DNA from 3 places in the Planococcus notacanthi genome. Region 3 is predicted to be linked to each of the others. Evidence: riboswitches for the same ligand, from Rfam matches in the RefSeq annotation. Region 3 holds a riboswitch; each other region holds the start of a gene.

Evidence for each region. A riboswitch is a leader RNA that binds a small molecule or an ion and turns the genes downstream of it on or off. The one in region 3 is predicted to bind S-adenosylmethionine.
Region 1: it holds a riboswitch for S-adenosylmethionine, as region 3 does, so the genes downstream of both, metK (methionine adenosyltransferase) here and mtnK (S-methyl-5-thioribose kinase) in region 3, are expected to answer to the same signal.
Region 2: it holds a riboswitch for S-adenosylmethionine, as region 3 does, so the genes downstream of both, QMA01_RS00940 (methionine biosynthesis PLP-dependent protein) here and mtnK (S-methyl-5-thioribose kinase) in region 3, are expected to answer to the same signal.

What each region holds. Positions count from the first base shown of each region.
Region 1 covers NZ_JASDCQ010000001.1:1,502,238-1,508,045, forward strand. The annotation lists gene QMA01_RS07345 (aldehyde dehydrogenase family protein) at 1-1,076, shown strand, start outside; gene QMA01_RS07350 (iron-containing alcohol dehydrogenase) at 1,101-2,318, shown strand; gene metK (methionine adenosyltransferase) at 2,377-3,585, opposite strand; SAM riboswitch class I at 3,786-3,898, opposite strand; gene pckA (phosphoenolpyruvate carboxykinase (ATP)) at 4,311-5,808, shown strand, end outside.
Region 2 covers NZ_JASDCQ010000001.1:221,014-226,821, reverse strand. The annotation lists gene QMA01_RS00960 (STAS domain-containing protein) at 246-1,013, opposite strand; gene QMA01_RS00955 (cobalamin B12-binding domain-containing protein) at 988-1,647, opposite strand; gene QMA01_RS00950 (hypothetical protein) at 1,664-2,017, opposite strand; gene QMA01_RS00945 (antibiotic biosynthesis monooxygenase family protein) at 2,014-2,319, opposite strand; SAM riboswitch class I at 2,614-2,717, shown strand; gene QMA01_RS00940 (methionine biosynthesis PLP-dependent protein) at 2,794-3,918, shown strand; gene metC (cystathionine beta-lyase) at 3,911-5,083, shown strand; gene QMA01_RS00930 (5-methyltetrahydropteroyltriglutamate--homocysteine S-methyltransferase) at 5,117-5,808, shown strand, end outside.
Region 3 covers NZ_JASDCQ010000002.1:117,229-123,036, reverse strand. The annotation lists gene QMA01_RS07995 (sugar ABC transporter substrate-binding protein) at 1-723, opposite strand, end outside; gene mtnA (S-methyl-5-thioribose-1-phosphate isomerase) at 720-1,781, opposite strand; gene mtnK (S-methyl-5-thioribose kinase) at 1,778-2,968, opposite strand; SAM riboswitch class I at 3,043-3,196, opposite strand; SAM riboswitch class I at 3,440-3,549, shown strand; gene mtnW (2,3-diketo-5-methylthiopentyl-1-phosphate enolase) at 3,625-4,839, shown strand; gene QMA01_RS07975 (2-hydroxy-3-keto-5-methylthiopentenyl-1-phosphate phosphatase) at 4,845-5,510, shown strand; gene QMA01_RS07970 (methylthioribulose 1-phosphate dehydratase) at 5,507-5,808, shown strand, end outside.

The DNA of each region.
Region 1 (5,808 bases), on a different contig from region 3:
TATGCGCAGCCATCACTCCATGGAATATGCCCCTATTGATTGCGGCTTGGAAAATTGCGCCTGCTCTCGCTACCGGCAACACCATCGTATTAAAGCCGGCCAGCCATACACCGGTGACCGCTCTGCGCTTGGCTGAAATCATTTCACAAGTCGTTCCTCCCGGTGTCATCAATGTAGTCGCCGGATCCGGGACTGAAGTTGGCGAACCGCTTGTCCGCCATCCGAAAGTCAGCAAAGTTGCTTTTACCGGTTCAACTGAAGTCGGGCGCAATATCATGAAAATCGCAGCCGAATCAATCAAGAATATCACCCTCGAACTAGGCGGCAAGTCGCCTAATATTCTGTTGGAAGACGCAGATCTTGAAATCGCCTTGCCCGGCAGCCTGTTCGGTGTCTTTCTCCATTCGGGCCAGCTATGCGAATCGGGCACTCGCCTGTTTGTTCCAGACTCGCTCCATGATGTCGTGGTCGAAAAACTTGCCGAACTGACAAAAACGCTGAAGCTTGGCAATCAATTGGAAGAAACGACTGCTATGGGCCCCGTCATCTCACAGCGGCAGAAAGAGACCATTCTTTCCTACATTGACACCGGCATTAAGGAAGGTGCCCGGCTAGTCTGCGGCGGAAAAGAAGCTGTAGTTGAAGGGTTTGAAAACGGTTATTTTATCGAGCCGACTATTTTTGCGGATGTCACCAACGATATGGCTATCGCGCAGGAAGAAATCTTCGGTCCGGTCCTGACAATCATCCGCTACAACGATGTGGACGAAGCCATTAAGATGGCCAACGACTCAATCTACGGCCTTGCCGGCGGCGTATGGACCCAGGATGTCAATAAAGCCTATGATGTTGCCCGCAAAATTAAAGCCGGCGTCATCTGGATCAATGACTGGCATATGCTGCGGAATGATGCGCCTTTCGGCGGGTATAAGCAAAGCGGCATCGGCCGTGAAATGGGCAAGTATTCGTTGGACGCCTATACGCAATTAAAACATGTCCATACTTCCATGGTGCCGGAACTTGAGCGCCGCCTTGCATTTGGACTGCTGTTTCCTGAAGGAACAAATGACCACTAATTTTAAAGATTGGGGTGACTCTCATTGATTACAACCTATTCGAATTTCGCATTGATGACCACTATCCACAGCGGCTCCAATACGAGGGCAATGATACCAGACCTATTAAATGGGCTTGGCGCCAAACGGGTCGTGCTCTTCAGCGACCAAGGACTGAAAGATGCCGGTATCGTTGATAAAGTAGCAGAGATATTCCGCTTGACACAAAACGGCACCGGCACTCAATTGGTCGGCATCTTCACCGACATCCAGCAGGATGCGGGCAGTGAATCTGTAAACCGCGCTATCCAGTATGCAAGAGAAATGGCAGCTGACTCTTTATTGGCTGTTGGAGGCGGCAGTGTCTTGGATACCGTGAAAGGCATCAAGTTTGCCTTACACCACGGATTGACCGACATCAAAAAAGCGATCCCGGGCGGTTTGGCACATTATACCTGGCCAGAAGCTCAATTTATTCCCATTCCGCATATCGCCGTTCCGACCACTGCCGGGACTGGTTCGGAAGTATCGCCGATTGCCGTAATCTACAATGAAGAAAAAAAGGTCAAAACAAATATTATTCACCCCTTCATCAGCGCCAATATGGCTGTTCTGGATCCTGATCTAACACTCGGCTTGCCACCGTTCATTACGGCTTTTACCGGATTTGACGCATTGACACATGCCATTGAAGCGCTCGCGTCACCGACAGCAACTGGATTTACCGACGCCTACGCGCTTCAGACCATCCGGATGTTCGAAAAAAACATTGTTGAAGCAGTCAACAATGGCAGCAATATCAAAGCACGCATGGAAATGCTGCAGGCCAGCACCATGGGGATTACTGCTTTCAGCTTCGCGCTGAACGCCATTCCTGTCCATAACCTGGCTCATGCATATGGCGCTCTATACCGCATTCCACACGGACTTGCGAATGCCGTTTTCCTGCCTCATGTTATCGAGATGATTCCAGCCCTGTATTTGCCGAAAATCGACCAGCTGGCGCAGGCCTTAAATGTGGACATTCGTGACAAGTCTCCACAAAATTTGCTCGAGGAAGTAGTACAGAAAATCCGCGATTTGCAGGAAGAAGTAGGCTTACCGAAAGATTTTTCGAAATACAATATTCCTGACGATTCACTGCCGACCACTATAGCGGCAGTCCAGTCAGATCCTGCGGCTATGAATTTTCCACTTCCCGCTGAATTGATAGAAGCGATAGGCAAACGTGTTGATAAACTGCAGACCAGCTCCACTTCATAAAACAGAAAAAGAACGGCCAGGCATCGCTGCCTGGCCGTTCTTTTTTATTGTGTGCTAATTAAATACCAGCTTCTACGCCAGCTTGTTCTTTAAGGATTGCTGCTTTGTCAGTACGTTCCCAAGGAAGATCAACATCTGTACGGCCAAAATGTCCGTAGGCCGCTGTCTGCTTGTAGATCGGGCGGCGCAGATCCAACATTTTGATGATGCCGGCAGGACGCAAATCAAAGTTCGCCCGTACCAAATCGGCCAATTTGTCTTCATCCACTTTGCCGGTGCCGAATGTATCGAAAGCGATGGACACAGGATGTGCTACACCGATTGCATACGCCAACTGCACTTCGCATTTGTCTGCAAGGCCTGCAGCAACGATGTTTTTCGCTACATAACGGGCTGCATAAGCTGCTGAACGGTCAACTTTTGTTGCATCTTTACCAGAGAAAGCTCCGCCGCCGTGGCGAGCATAGCCACCATAAGTATCCACGATGATTTTGCGGCCAGTCAAGCCCGCATCTCCTTGAGGTCCGCCAATAACGAAACGACCAGTTGGATTGATGAAGTATTTAGTATCTTCATCGATCCATTTAGCTGGAACGACTTCATTGATGACGTATTCTTTGATATTGCGTTGGATTTGCTCCAGCGTTACTTCTGGGTGGTGCTGAGTAGAAATAACAATCGTATCTACACGAAGCGGTTGATTGTTTTCATCGTATTCAACTGTCACCTGCGTTTTGCCATCCGGACGCAAATACGGAAGAATTTCTTCCTTGCGCACTTCAGCCAAGCGGCGCGCCAATTTATGCGCCAATGAAATCGGCAATGGCATTAATTCTTCTGTTTCGTTGTTGGCATATCCGAACATCAACCCTTGGTCGCCTGCTCCGATATCGTCCATTTCTTTATCTGTCATTTGGCCTTCACGTGATTCAAGTGCCACATTGACTCCGGCAGCAATATCCGGCGATTGCTCATCGATCGCTGTAAGAACTGCACTTGTTTCTGAATCGAAACCATATTTAGCGCGTGTGTATCCAATTTCTCTTACCGTTTGTCTAACGACTTTTGGAATGTCCACATAAGTGGACGTAGTGATCTCCCCTGCTACTAAAACAAGTCCTGTCGTTACAGTCGTTTCACACGCAACACGTGCGTTTGGATCCTCGGTTAAGATTGCATCCAAAATAGCATCTGAGATTTGGTCACAGATTTTGTCCGGATGCCCTTCTGTTACTGATTCTGAAGTAAATAATCGACGGTTTTTCAAAAAATGTTCCTCCTTATATCCTGCGAGATTGCTCTCGAAATTGATACGGTACTCGTTTCCCATGTCAAGTCCGTTCCGGAATTTCCGGATTGAACTTCAAGCCGTCTGTGGCCTTTCACACGAGGATTAAGGGCATTCCATAAAAAAATCCCTTCACTCATTCGTCATGAGGAAAGGAGAATCATCATAAGCACCTTTCACTCTTATCATCCAAGGCCTGTAAGCCTTGTTTCAGGTTTGGCACCATCACTGCAGTTGCAGCAGGTTGCCGGGTTTCATAGGGCCTGTCCCCTCCACCAGCTCGGAATAAGAGTATCCGTTCAATTTTTCATCATACGGAAATAGTTCGGGGATGTCAACGATTTCGGCGAATAAAATGCTCAAATTTTATTGCTGAATGTTCTCATCCTACGCAGTGAACATTCGTGAAGTTCTTTTCCTATCGGCCAGGAAACTGCAATAATTTCTCATTGGGATTATGTGATTTCATTCAGCTCCTGTTATGATGGGAGTTAGCCCCATCTTTAAAACAATATGACCTTCGAATTTTCCAAGGAGCAACGGCCTCCGTCCTTCCCAATCCCCTAATATAGAACCTTATTTCAATATTTTTTCAATTCTGCAGCGAATTAGTATAGACTAATGAACCTAATGTGTTATACTAATGAACGAATATACATCCTCCCCATCGCCATGGGAATAACAGAAAAGGAAGGTACATATATATGACTTCAGTGAACTTTGCAAACGATTTGAAGGATCTTTTAACTGGCCCAAATGTACATGTTCAATTATCAGTGCCACAATTAGTGGAAGCAGCAACATCCCGCGGAGAAGCGGTTTTGACACGGGAAGGCGCTGTTAAAGCGGAGACTGGGAAATACACAGGCCGCTCGCCGAAAGACAAATACATGGTCGAAGAAGAAAGTTCTAAAAACAAAGTCGACTGGGGCAATGTGAACCGTCCGATTTCCAGCGAAGTGTTCGAAAACCTGTACGCTAAAGTGCTTAAACACCTAAAAGAAAAAGATGCGCTATACGTATTCAAAGGATTCGCCGGAGCTGACCACGAATCCCGTGTACCGATCCAAACAATCAATGAATACGCGTGGCATAACCTGTTTGCCCACCAATTGTTCATCCGTCCGACGGCTGAAGAATTGAAAACGCATGAAGCTGAATTCACTGTAGTCTATGCTCCTACATTCATGGCAGACCCTGCAGTTGATGGGACCGCTTCTGAAACATTCATCATTGTATCGATGGAACAACGCATCATTTTGATCGGGGGTACTGAATACGCCGGCGAAATGAAGAAGTCCATCTTCTCAATCATGAACTACTTATTGCCTGAAAAAGGCATTCTTCCTATGCACTGTTCAGCGAACGTTGGCCAAGACGGCGATGTGACTTTGTTCTTCGGCTTGTCCGGTACAGGCAAAACGACTTTGTCAGCTGATGGAGACCGTAAATTGGTCGGTGATGACGAGCATGGCTGGTCCGATAATGGCGTCTTCAATATCGAAGGCGGCTGCTATGCCAAAACCATCAACTTGTCACGCGAAAACGAACCACAAATCTACGACGCCATCCGTTTTGGTTCTGTCCTTGAAAACGTGGTAGTGGATCCGGATACACGCATCCCTGACTACAACGATGGTTCATTGACTGAAAATACACGTGCTGCTTACCCAATGCAGGCAATCGATAATATTGTAGACCCTTCAATTGCTGGACATCCGAAAACGATCGTCTTCTTGACAGCAGATGCATTCGGCGTCTTGCCTCCAATCAGCAAGTTGACGAAAGAACAGGCGATGTACCATTTCCTAAGCGGCTATACATCAAAATTGGCTGGTACAGAACGCGGCATTACATCTCCTGAAGCAACATTCTCTACTTGCTTCGGTTCACCATTCCTGCCGTTGCACGCAACGGTCTATGCAGAAATGCTCGGCAATAAAATCGATGAGCACAGCGTTCAAGTCTTCCTTGTCAACACAGGTTGGACTGGCGGCGTCTACGGAGTCGGCAGCCGCATGAAGCTTTCTTACACGCGTACAATGGTTCGCGCTGCCATCAAAGGCGAGTTGAACAACGTACCGACCGAAAAAGAAGCGATCTTCGGCCTCGAGATTCCTGTAGAAGTACCAGGAGTGCCGACAGAAGTATTGAACCCACGCAATGCATGGGCAGACAAAGAAGCTTATGACCAGAAAGCAA
Region 2 (5,808 bases), on a different contig from region 3:
CAAGCGATCAAAAGATGAAGCTAACCTAAGTGCGCGACTTCCTGTCGCAACGGTTAGCTGACCCGCTTCCTGCGGGCCTCCGACGGGCATAAGACAAGCTGGCGAAGCGGCGTGTTTTTGCCGCATAGTCAGATGGGCTTATGACCCTAGGACCTGGGCGCTGAAGCTGGACACTAGAAAAGCGGAAGCGTTAATTTAAAAAAACAAAAAAGCGAAGCTATCCGCTTCGCTTTTCACAACATATTCTATATAAGTAAATTCCGTGAAGCCAAGACCATCTGCAAAGAAGAAACAAAATGCAGGTCCAGCCCCGTTTGGAGATGATGGAGCTGTTGGGCATGCTGTGGGTTGATTCCGGTGATGATGCCCTCAATGCCCATCACTTTAAAGGTCTGCATTAACGACTTCAAATAATCGGCGCCATCCTGTTCCAACTTCTCCATAGCAGTCAAATCCATGATGACGGTTTCGGCGCCATTTTCATAAACTTGATTCAGGATATGAAAACGGATCACTTCAATCTTGTGGGGGTCCAAATCGCCGAATAGCGGAATCAGCACGTGCTTTTTGCCGAGGTCGATACAAGGGGCAGACAACTCCCGAACCTGTTGAAGCAGCTCCTCCGTCCGTTCCTTTTCAAGAAGCAGGTCATAGTCGGTTTCCTGCAGGCGCCGGCGAAGGCTCAACAACTGGTTGGTGATCTCCATGAGCCGGTTATCTTTCGGCACAAGGACGATGTTCAAACTAAAATCACTGATCCATTTGCTGTAGACATCTCCAAGGAACAGTTCGCCGGTTTTTGAAATGAAATTCAACTCAAGTGGTCTCGCCGATTCACTACTCAGCAAAAAACTTAATGCTTTTTGCCGGCTTCCTTCATCGACAAAATCTAGAAAATCGGAACAGCTGCCGACTAATTTCTCTGCCTCTTCAGATGACTCCACGATTGCCAGTTTATTATTCAATTTAAAAGCAGGCAGCGGCCATTCATCCAAATGAGATATCGAATTCATTGTCAGGTTCCTTTCCGGTTTGGATCCAATTTTTCAGCTGATCCAACTCTTTTACAATCAAGACGCCTTCAGATTCTGAAGCTGGCCAATTCGCCATGGCCACCGCCCGTCCTCCAAGGATGACTGATGGTTTGAAATCAAGCGCTCTGAAAGCTTCTGTGTATTTCTTCAATACAGGCAGACGGTATACCAAAGCCGCTGACAATGCGATGGCATCCGGTTTCCAGCGGTTAGCTGTTTCAATGGCGGCACCGAGCGGCAAATTCGGTCCGAGGTATCGAACTTCCCAACCGTTTTCTTTGAATAACGAAGCCACCATTTTCAAGCCGATATAATGGTCTTCCCCTTCAGGTCCGAGGACCATCACTTTCTTTTGCTCAGGAGTTTGTTCCCCTTTACGCATTTCTGTCACTGACACCACATAATCGCAAATGGCCGTTGCTAAATGCTCATCAGCCACTGTAATGATATTCTTTTCCCATAATTCCCCTATCCAATACATGGCAGGCGTCAATATATGCTGGTAAAGCTCATTTTTTGTATGGTTTTGCAAATAGGCTTGAACTGTATGCAAAGCCTGCTTTTCATTGCCGGCCAAAAATAACTCGGCCAACTCTTTAGATTGATTATTCATGTCAGCCTCCTTTACTCTATGAAGGTTTCAACACCGCAATGGCACTTTGCAAACAACCTGACATAAAGACTTCTTCCTCTTGTTCTGTATTCCCCGGAAGGATCTGCAGTAAGCGGTCAAAATTATCGATGATCAAGGCTCTTTCAACATTCCGGCTTGTCAAAACAGTTTCCAGCCAAATGGCGTAATCAATAAATACCTGTTCATCCTTGAGGGAAAACGCAGTCTCCAAATGATCCAGGTGGTGATGGTTATCTTTTTCTGTATGCTCAAAACCGCGCTCTCCAAAACGCTCCCAAAGTGTCGGGTATGCAGCATATATGCTTTTTGCCGTTTCAGAAGCAATTTTATTTTTTACGTCGTTCTTCATTCTGCCACCACTTCGTACTGCCGAACAACGGGGATAATTCCCGCTAATTCCTGGTCCGGGTAATTTTTCTCAAGATCATGAATCTCCTTGAATTCCTGGCTTCTCACCCACGCCATATAAGATGCTTTCGTATGCCATTCCATATGGACCGTCAATTCATTTTTCTTTTTGGTGTTTTGGATCAATCTAAATAAATGAAAGCCTTCCGCCCGATCGACGCGGCGTGAACGCTTTTGGTAAATCCCGATAACTTCCTCGGTTTTTTCAGGCGGAACAACTACCGTCGAAGTGACAATATACATTTGCTTTCTCCTTTATACACAAAATTTCCTCCATAAATTATAACACTTCGATATACGAATTAAAAGAATACCGCGGTTCTGTAGTGATGAGCCCTGATTCTTTAACTGATAGCAAATTATTCTACTTACTGATGCGACATCCGATCTGACATGGATGTACAAGGCTCTATCTACAATTTCCGCTTACTGTTTTCTTTCTATTTTAACTATTTAAAATTCGCCCTTGCTTTCCATGGCTAAATGATTTAAGATTAGAAACATCGTAATAGATACAACATAAACTTAATAAGATATTTCTTATCTAGAGAGACGGAGGGATTTGGCCCTGTGAAGTCTCAGCAACCAGTCTGACGAAGACACGGTGCTAATTCCAATAGGCTGCGCCTAAAAGATGAGAAGAATGCGTTTCTAGACAGGGGCTTTCTTCTTTCATTGAAGAAAAGCCCCTGTTTTATTGTTGGGAGGATGAGTGGAATGACAAAAAACAGCTTGGAAACTTTATTGGTTCAATTAGGCAATCGCAGCGATTCAACTACAGGAGCTGTGAATCCGCCCATATATTTATCGACGGCTTATGAACATGAAGGACTTGGCAAATCGACGGGCTATGATTACACACGAACCAAAAACCCGACACGCGCTGTCCTTGAAGAAGGCTTTGCGGAACTCGAAGGCGCCGATGCCGGATTTGCCTGCAGCTCGGGAATGGCGGCTATCCAATTGGTCTTGTCCCTCTTCCGTCCTGGCGACGAATTGTTGGTTCCGGAAGATATATATGGTGGAACATACCGCCTGCTTGACCACTTTGCTTCCGCCTATAACATTCATCCCACCTATGCCGAATTTAAGAACGTTGAAGATACAGAAGAAAAAATAACATCGAATACACGGGCATTGTTCATTGAAACGCCGACCAATCCACTCATGCAGGAAATTGATCTTGTTGCCTATGCAGCTTTAGCGAAAAAGCATGACCTGCTGCTGATTGTCGACAACACGTTCTTGACCCCCTATCTCCAGCAGCCGATTGCACTCGGAGCGGATATAGTCATCCACAGCGCCACAAAGTACATCGGCGGCCACAACGATGTACTCGCTGGTTTGGTTGTCGCAAAAGGCGAAAGCATTTGTGAAAGGCTTTCAACATTCCATAACTCGGTCGGCGCCGTACTGTCGCCTTTCGATTCCTGGTTGTTGATACGCGGATTGAAGACTTTGCCATTACGCATGCGCCAACATGAAGCCAATGCCAAAACCATTGCGGAATTCCTGTTGCAGCAATCAGTTGTTTCTGATGTGCTCTACCCGGGAAAAGGCGGCATGTTATCCTTCCGCCTGCAGGACGAAGAAGGGGTTGGCCCTTTTCTTGAAAACATTAAACTCATTACATTTGCCGAGAGTTTAGGCGGCGTCGAAAGCTTCATCACTTATCCGGCTACCCAAACCCATGCAGATATTCCATTTGAAGAACGTACCCGGCGCGGCGTTTGCAACCGGCTATTGCGCTTCTCAGTTGGCGTCGAACTCGCTGAAGATTTAATTGCCGATTTGACACAGGCATTTTCGAAATTGAAGAAGGAGGTTGTTGAATATGACTGATCGCATCGAAACCAAGTTTATTCATTCTACCGGAGTTGACCCATTAACCGGAGCTGTCAACGTACCGATTTATTTATCTTCCACATTCCATCAGAAAAGCCTGGATTCATTTGGCCCATTTGATTACAGCCGTTCCGGGAATCCGACACGTCTGGCATTAGAGGAAACCATCGCAAAATTGGAAGGCGGCAAGCGCGGCTTTGCCTTTTCTTCCGGGATGGCTGCTATCTCTTCCGCATTTATGCTGTTGTCTTCTGGCGACCATGTCCTGGTATCAGAAGATGTCTACGGCGGAACTTACCGCTTCATCACAGAAGTGCTGGATAAATTCAATATCGAATACACATTCGTCAACATGACCGATTTGAATGAAATGGCTAATGCCATTCAGCCGAATACAAAAGTCGTCTACTTGGAAACACCATCCAATCCGACTATGAATATTACGGATATCGAAATCGCAGCAAAACTGGCGAAAGCCAATGGCTGTCTGACATTCGTCGACAATACCTTCATGACGCCGCTCTATCAAAATCCGTTGGAACTTGGCGCAGACATCGTTCTTCACAGCGCAACAAAATTCCTTTCCGGGCACAGCGATGTGGTTGCGGGCCTTGCGGTTACAAAAGATGAAGAACTCGGCAATCGCCTAGGTTTTATTCAAAATACCTTCGGTTCGGTCTTGGGGGCACAGGATTCTTACCTGTTGATCCAAGGAATCAAAACTTTAGGAGCACGCCTTGGCCAGTCATCGGAATCAGCACGGACAATTGCCGAATACCTGCACAACCATCCATTGATCGAAGAAGTATACTATCCAGGGTTTTCATTCCATCCGGGCAATCCGATTCACGAACGCCAGGCAAAAAGCGCGGGAGCTGTGCTCTCTTTCCGCCTAGCTGATAAAAAGTCAGCACGCGTCTTTGTGGAGCATCTGCGTATTCCAGTGTTTGCCGTCAGCCTTGGCGCTGTCGAGTCGATTTTATCGTACCCTGCAACGATGTCACACGGCTCTATGCCTGCAGAGGAACGTGAAAAACGCGGAATCACTGACGGCTTGCTGCGCTATTCCGTCGGCTTGGAACATCCGGATGATTTGGTACAGGATCTTAGCCAAGCATTGGCTCAAGTAGCACGCCGCAACGGGTTAAGCATTGCTAACTGAAAAAATACTATTAGAGAAAGAAGGAATACAGACATGACAACGACTCAAACGATTACTGCCCCATTCAAGGCCGATCACGTAGGAAGCCTGCTGCGTCCGGCTTCCTTACATAAAGCAAGAGAAGATTTCAAAGCCGGGACGATTTCGGCACAAGAGCTGCGGGAAATCGAAACGAAAGAAATCCAACATATTGTCGAGAAACAAATCGAGGTCGGATTAAAAGCCGTTACAGACGGCGAGTTTAGACGTACTTGGTGGCATCTGGATTTCATGGAACATATCAATGGCTTTGAAGGCTATGTGCCGGAATCAGGTTACCAGTTTGCCGGTGAAGAAACAGAGCGCTATGATGTCCGGAATATCGGGGAGATTTCATTTGATCCTGATCACCCGTTCATCCAGGATTTCCTTGAATTGAAAGACATTGTTGACGGCAGAGCTGTTCCAAAATTAACGATTCCGAGCCCCAACCAATTCTTTAATGCGGGAATTCGCAATGCTGCAATTTATCCGGACATTGAAGAATACGCACAAGCCATTATTCAAGTTTACCGCGATGCGTTTCAGGCCTTCTACAAAGCAGGTGTCCGTTACCTGCAAATTGACGACGTTTATATTGCCGGCCTTTCTTCACCGGAAATCCCTTTCAGTGAAGGTGACCACTCCCGCGATTACTTGATCGATCTGGCATTGCGCGTAACCAATAGAGCGTTGGAAGGAAAACC
Region 3 (5,808 bases):
CCACGCGGCCCATACTGCAGTGATTTCCCCTTCGTTCGGGTATTGTTTCAAAACTGCTTCCATCTGTGATTGCGTATCCAGTGCCGTATTGTTCGTAGCGGCACCGAATGCTGTCACTTCCTTGATGCCGGGGTTGTCGGATAGGAATTTTTCATAAGCTATCTGGCGTCTTTCCATCGGTGCAAAGCCCGCTGTCCATATTTTAACGATATTGGCTTCGCCGTTATTGTCTTCCGCCAGTTTTTCCAAGCTCATCTCGGCCATCTGCTGATCGCCTTGCTCCAAAGAAACCACACCTTCAACATCGATGCCTGCATCAAACGCCACAACCGGAATTCCGGCTTCAAGCGCTTTTTCAACACCTTGGTTCAATGCTTCTTTTGTTCCATGGTCAATCAAAATGCCATCGACACCTTGATTGATGGCTGCATCCAGGTTAGAGGCCATTTTCGCCAAATCCCCTTCAGAAGTGAAAACAGTTGCCTTGCCTCCGAATTTCTCAACCTGTTCTTCCACACCCGCTATGTATTGGGCGCTGAATGTCCCTAAATTGATTTGCATAATCAAGGCAATTTCTTTGCCGGCAAGTGGATGGTCTGAAGCCTCAGCCTTCGTATCTGAAGAAGTTTCTTCTTCGCTGACGTTCCCTTTTGGTTGGCAAGCGGTTAATAAAATACTGATAAATAAAAGTGCGGCAAGCAGCCAAATAGATTGTTTTTTCATCGTGTTTCTCCTTTTCCTGTAAATGCACCAAGCAAGTCAGGGATGTTTTTTTTGTATTCTGCAGTGATGATACCTTTTTCGGTGATGATGGCGGTGATGAGATGTGCCGGCGTCACGTCGAATGCCGGATTAAACACTTTCGTGCCAAGAGGTGCGACCGGCTGTCCGTTCGTATGGGTAATCTCCTCCGGGTTTCGTTCTTCGATCGGAATCACGGTTCCGTCCTCAATCGACAAATCGAATGTTGATGCCGGCGCCGCTACATAAAATGGGATGCTGAAAGCATTGGCCAACAAAGCTAAGTTATACGTCCCGATTTTATTGGCCGTATCGCCGTTGGCTGCAATGCGGTCCGCGCCTACAATGATGGCTTCAATTCCTTTGGCTCCAATGGTGTGCGCCGCCATGCTGTCGGTGATCAATGTGACATCAACCCCTGACTGCTGAAGCTCCCAAGCTGTCAGACGTGCGCCTTGATAAACCGGACGGGTTTCACAGGCAAACACTTCAAACTCACGGCCGCGTTCGCTGCCAAGATGGAATGGCGCTAAAGCCGTACCGTATTTAGCCGTAGCGATTGAACCGGCGTTGCAGATGGTCATGACTTTCGTCTTTCCTTGCAGCAATACCAAAGCGTGTTCACCAATGCTGCGGCAGGACTCTTCGTCTTCTTTATGGATCTTCACAGCTTCCGCAAGCAGCAGCAATTTCGCCTGCTGCACGTTCTCTGCTTCTTGCACCTTGTCTTTCAAGCGGCTGAGTGCCCAGCCGAGGTTAACGGCAGTCGGCCGTGAAGAATTCAGGTACGCCGCATCTTTTTCGACATATTGCTGAAAAGCTTCCAAGGAAACGGCATCGTGCCGCTGTGCTCCTATCGCTAAGCCATATGCAGCCGTGATGCCGATGGCCGGAGCTCCGCGCACCTTCAAGAAGAAAATCGCGTTATATACATCTTCTACCGTTTCAAGCGTTAAATAGTCAATCTCATGCGGCAGTTTCTGCTGATCCAGGATGGTCAGCTGCTCTCCGTCCCATTTGATGGATAACGGAATGCTCATATGCGTGCCTCCTTCAGAATTTCCACCAAGTCTTTGATCGAAGCAGTTTGTTCACGCTTCAGGATTAATTCCCGCCCACTCTGCAATGCCTGCTTCTTGAAGGAAATTCTCTTATCGTTGTCTTCGATGCTGTCCAGGTCTTTGACATGCGCCAGGCCAATCGTCCGGCGGATCAATTCGCAGCCGGCGAAACCGACGGCATCGGCCAGTACTTTGCCGAGGACATATTCAAGATATCCTTCGGTCTCCTTGAACGATTCAACGCTCTGCGTTTGCCACAGTTCCGTGAATGAAGAAGCGAATACTTCCCATGTTTTTTCAATGTGAGCTACGATTTCCTGGCGCTCCTCGCCTTCCCGTGTAATCGTTTGGAAAATCAGGTTGGCCAGAAACAATCCGACATCAAAGCCGATCGGGCCGTAAAAGCCGAACTCCGGGTCAATGACTTTCGTTTCGGCCGGCCCCGCAAAAATACTGCCGGTATGAAGGTCTCCGTGAAGCAGCGCTTCCGCTTCAGTCAAGAAACTCTTCTTCAATTTCGCCACTTCCAGCTGCAGTTTGCGGTCGTTCCAAATCGCTTCTGCTGCTGCCTGCAGCTGTGGTTCGTAATCATTGGTGTCAACATCAAAAAATGGATCGGTAAAAATCAGGTCTTCTGTGATTTTGCATAGTTCCGGATTGGAAAACTCAGCAGCCAAGCGTTTTTTCTCAAAAGGATGCAGCCCATAATCAGAAGTGTGGAACAAAGTCTGTGCCAGGTATTCGCCGATATCCTGTGACAGCCTTGGAAATTGCCGGCCGTTGATCAAGCCTTCCCGCGCAATTTCGAGATGCGATAAATCTTCCATCACCGTTATAGCCAATGCTTCGTCCGTTGCATGGACGGCCGGCACCAAAGACGGCACAAACTCGCCGTGCTTCTTCAGAACATTGGCTTCGATCGTCGCACGCTTCAATGTCAGCGGCCAACTTTCGCCGATGACTTTGGCATATGGCAAAGCCTGCTTGATGATCAGCCTCTTGCCTGTGGCTGCCTCTTCAATTTGAAAAACATAATTTAAATTGCCGTCGCCGATTTCCCGGCACGTCAATTGAGCTTTATGATCAAATGCTTGAATAGTTTTCGCCAATTCGATGGCAGCTTCTTCGGTTAATGATTTATAGGTGGTTGGAGCCGTAAGTGTCATGGTCAATCTCCCTTTCTCTGCAATATAAAAAGCCTCTTTCCAAAAGAAAGAGGCCAGAATAAGAGATCCCATGCCTCTTATCTTTCAGAAAATAAATTTCTGATGGAATTAGCACCGTGCCTTACAGGATATTCATCCTGGCGCCAAAGCGCCCCGTCTCACAACGGTATTACGGTCGGTTGCTGGGCGTCATCGGGCCAAAATCCCTCTGCCAGCTCTTGATAAGAGTACTGCTTGTCGTGCTATTAAGTTCTGAAATGAATCCTATCACGATTCAGAATTGACTGTCAATCACATTTTTTAAATAAAAACAATTTTGCAACAATGCTGTTGACAGATTTCGGTGCGCATGAAATAATCAGAATTACTTTACTCTATTAAAGCAGTTCTACCATTTCGAACGATCATTTCTTTTTACGCTGAGATTCTATAAGTAGGACCAGCCCAAAAAACTTACCCAATTTCATATCTTTCTTATTCAGAGCAGGTGGAGGGACAAGCCCTACGATACCCGGCAACCGGTCCAATGGTGGACACGGTGCTAATTCTTGCAGCCAGAACCGATGGCTGAGAAATAAGAAGTTGTTAAAGCCCTTAACCTCTTCTTATTTGAAGAGGTTTTTTATTTTTTAAAATTGCATGGGAGTGTTGAATACATGAGCATCTTGACTGCTACTTATCAATTATACGGAAAGCCTGGTTCTTTTGAGAAAAAGGCGGAAGGCATCGCTTTGGGTCTGACGATCGGCTCCTGGACCGATTTGCCGCTCCTCGAACAGGAGCAGCTGAAACACCATAAAGGAAACGTCGTTTCCGTTAAGGAATTTGAAGAAATCAACCATCCATTGAAACCCGAACTGGTCAAAGCGGAAGTTGCTGTCGCTTATCCGTCCGCCAATTTCTCTGCTGACCTTCCGGCCATCTTGACCACGGTTTTCGGAAAATTGTCATTGGACGGAGAAGTGAAGTTAGTGGATTTGGATTTCAGCCACGACTTGCTCAGCCATTTTCCCGGCCCACGCTTCGGCATTGAAGAAATCCGCAACACACTTGGCGTAGCCGGACGACCGCTTCTGATGAGCATATTCAAAGGCGTCATCGGCCGCGATCTGGATTTTCTGTCTGCTCAATTGCGTGAACAGGCATTGGGTGGTGTGGACTTGGTCAAAGACGATGAAATTTTATTCGACAATCCACTGACTCCATTTGAAAAACGAATCACCACTGGCAAAGACGTACTGACAAGCGTTTATGAAGAAACAGGCCATCGTACACTTTATGCGGTGAACTTGTCAGGGCGAACTTCCGAACTGAGAGGAAAAGCACGAAAAGCACGTGAACTTGGAGCGGATGCTTTACTGTTCAATGTTCATGCATATGGGCTCGATGTACTGCAGGAACTGGCTGAAGATGATGAAATTGCTTTGCCGCTCATGGCACATCCGGCTTTCAGCGGCGCTTTCACTTCTTCCGCTTTCTATGGTCTCGCTACACCGCTCGCACTCGGGAAATTGATCCGCTATGCAGGAGCTGACTTCTCCCTGTTTCCTTCTCCTTACGGCAGTGTTGCGTTGGAGAAAACAGCGGCCCTTGCGCTCGGCAAAGAACTGACGATAGACAGCCCTCTGAAGCGCAGCTTCCCCGTTCCATCTGCAGGCATCCACCCTGGCCTTGTGCCATTGCTGATGGCTGATTATGGAATCGACAGTGTCATCAATGCCGGCGGCGGTGTCCATGGACATCCCGCTGGTGCAGCTGGCGGCGGACAGGCTTTCAGGCAGGCCATCGATGCGGTCCTGCAGGGGGAAACTCTGCAGGCGGCAGGCAAACAACATCAAGAACTACAAACAGCACTTGAGCTATGGGGGTGAACAAATTGAGTAAACCGATTATTTTTTGCGATTTTGACGGCACCGTTACAGCCAATGACAACATCATCGCCATTATGAAGAAATTTAATCCGCCGGGCTGGGAAACCGTCAAAAACCAGATTCTTGACCAATCCATTTCGATACGTGAGGGTGTTGCGAAGATGTTCTCCCTCCTTCCGGTCGAGGCAAAAGATGACATCATTTCATATGTGCTGGAGCAGGCGGAAATACGCGAAGGCTTCAGCGATTTTGTCGCTTATACAAAGCAACAGCAACTTCCTTTGTACATCGTCAGCGGCGGCATCGATTTCTTTGTTTACCCGCTGCTTGAACCATTTGAACCTTTTGACGGCATCTATTGCAACAGCGCCGATTTTTCAGGAGACACCATCAAACTGGTATTTCCACATGGCTGTGACGAAACCTGTACCAGCCAAGGCTGTGGCTGCTGCAAACCATCCGTCATTCGGGATCTTCTAGGCAGCAGCGCCAAAAGTATCGTCATCGGCGATTCCATAAGTGACTGGGAAGCCGCCAAACAAGCTGATTTTGTCATTGCCCGGGATCTGCTGGCTGAAAAATGCCAGGAAGCGGACATCGATTATAAACCGTTTGAAACTTTCCATGAAGTCATCGCCATTGTGGATGACTATACAGGGGTGAAGTCATGACGGCATTGCACGATAAATGGCTGGAACTGGCCGATGTCAAAGATGAACTGGCTATTCGTGACTGGTTTATGGGAACCAGCGGAAATCTCGCCATCAAAGTGGCGGACGAGCCACTTGAATTTCTGGTTACCGCCAGCGGAAAAGACAAGAAAAAACGCACTGACGAAGACTTCCTTCTTGTGGATGCCGATGGACAGCCGGCTGCCGGGACTCTATTGAAGCCTTCTGCAGAAACTTTGTTGCACTGTGCGATATATGGAAAGACAGGGGCCGGCTGCAGCCTCCACGTCCACACGGT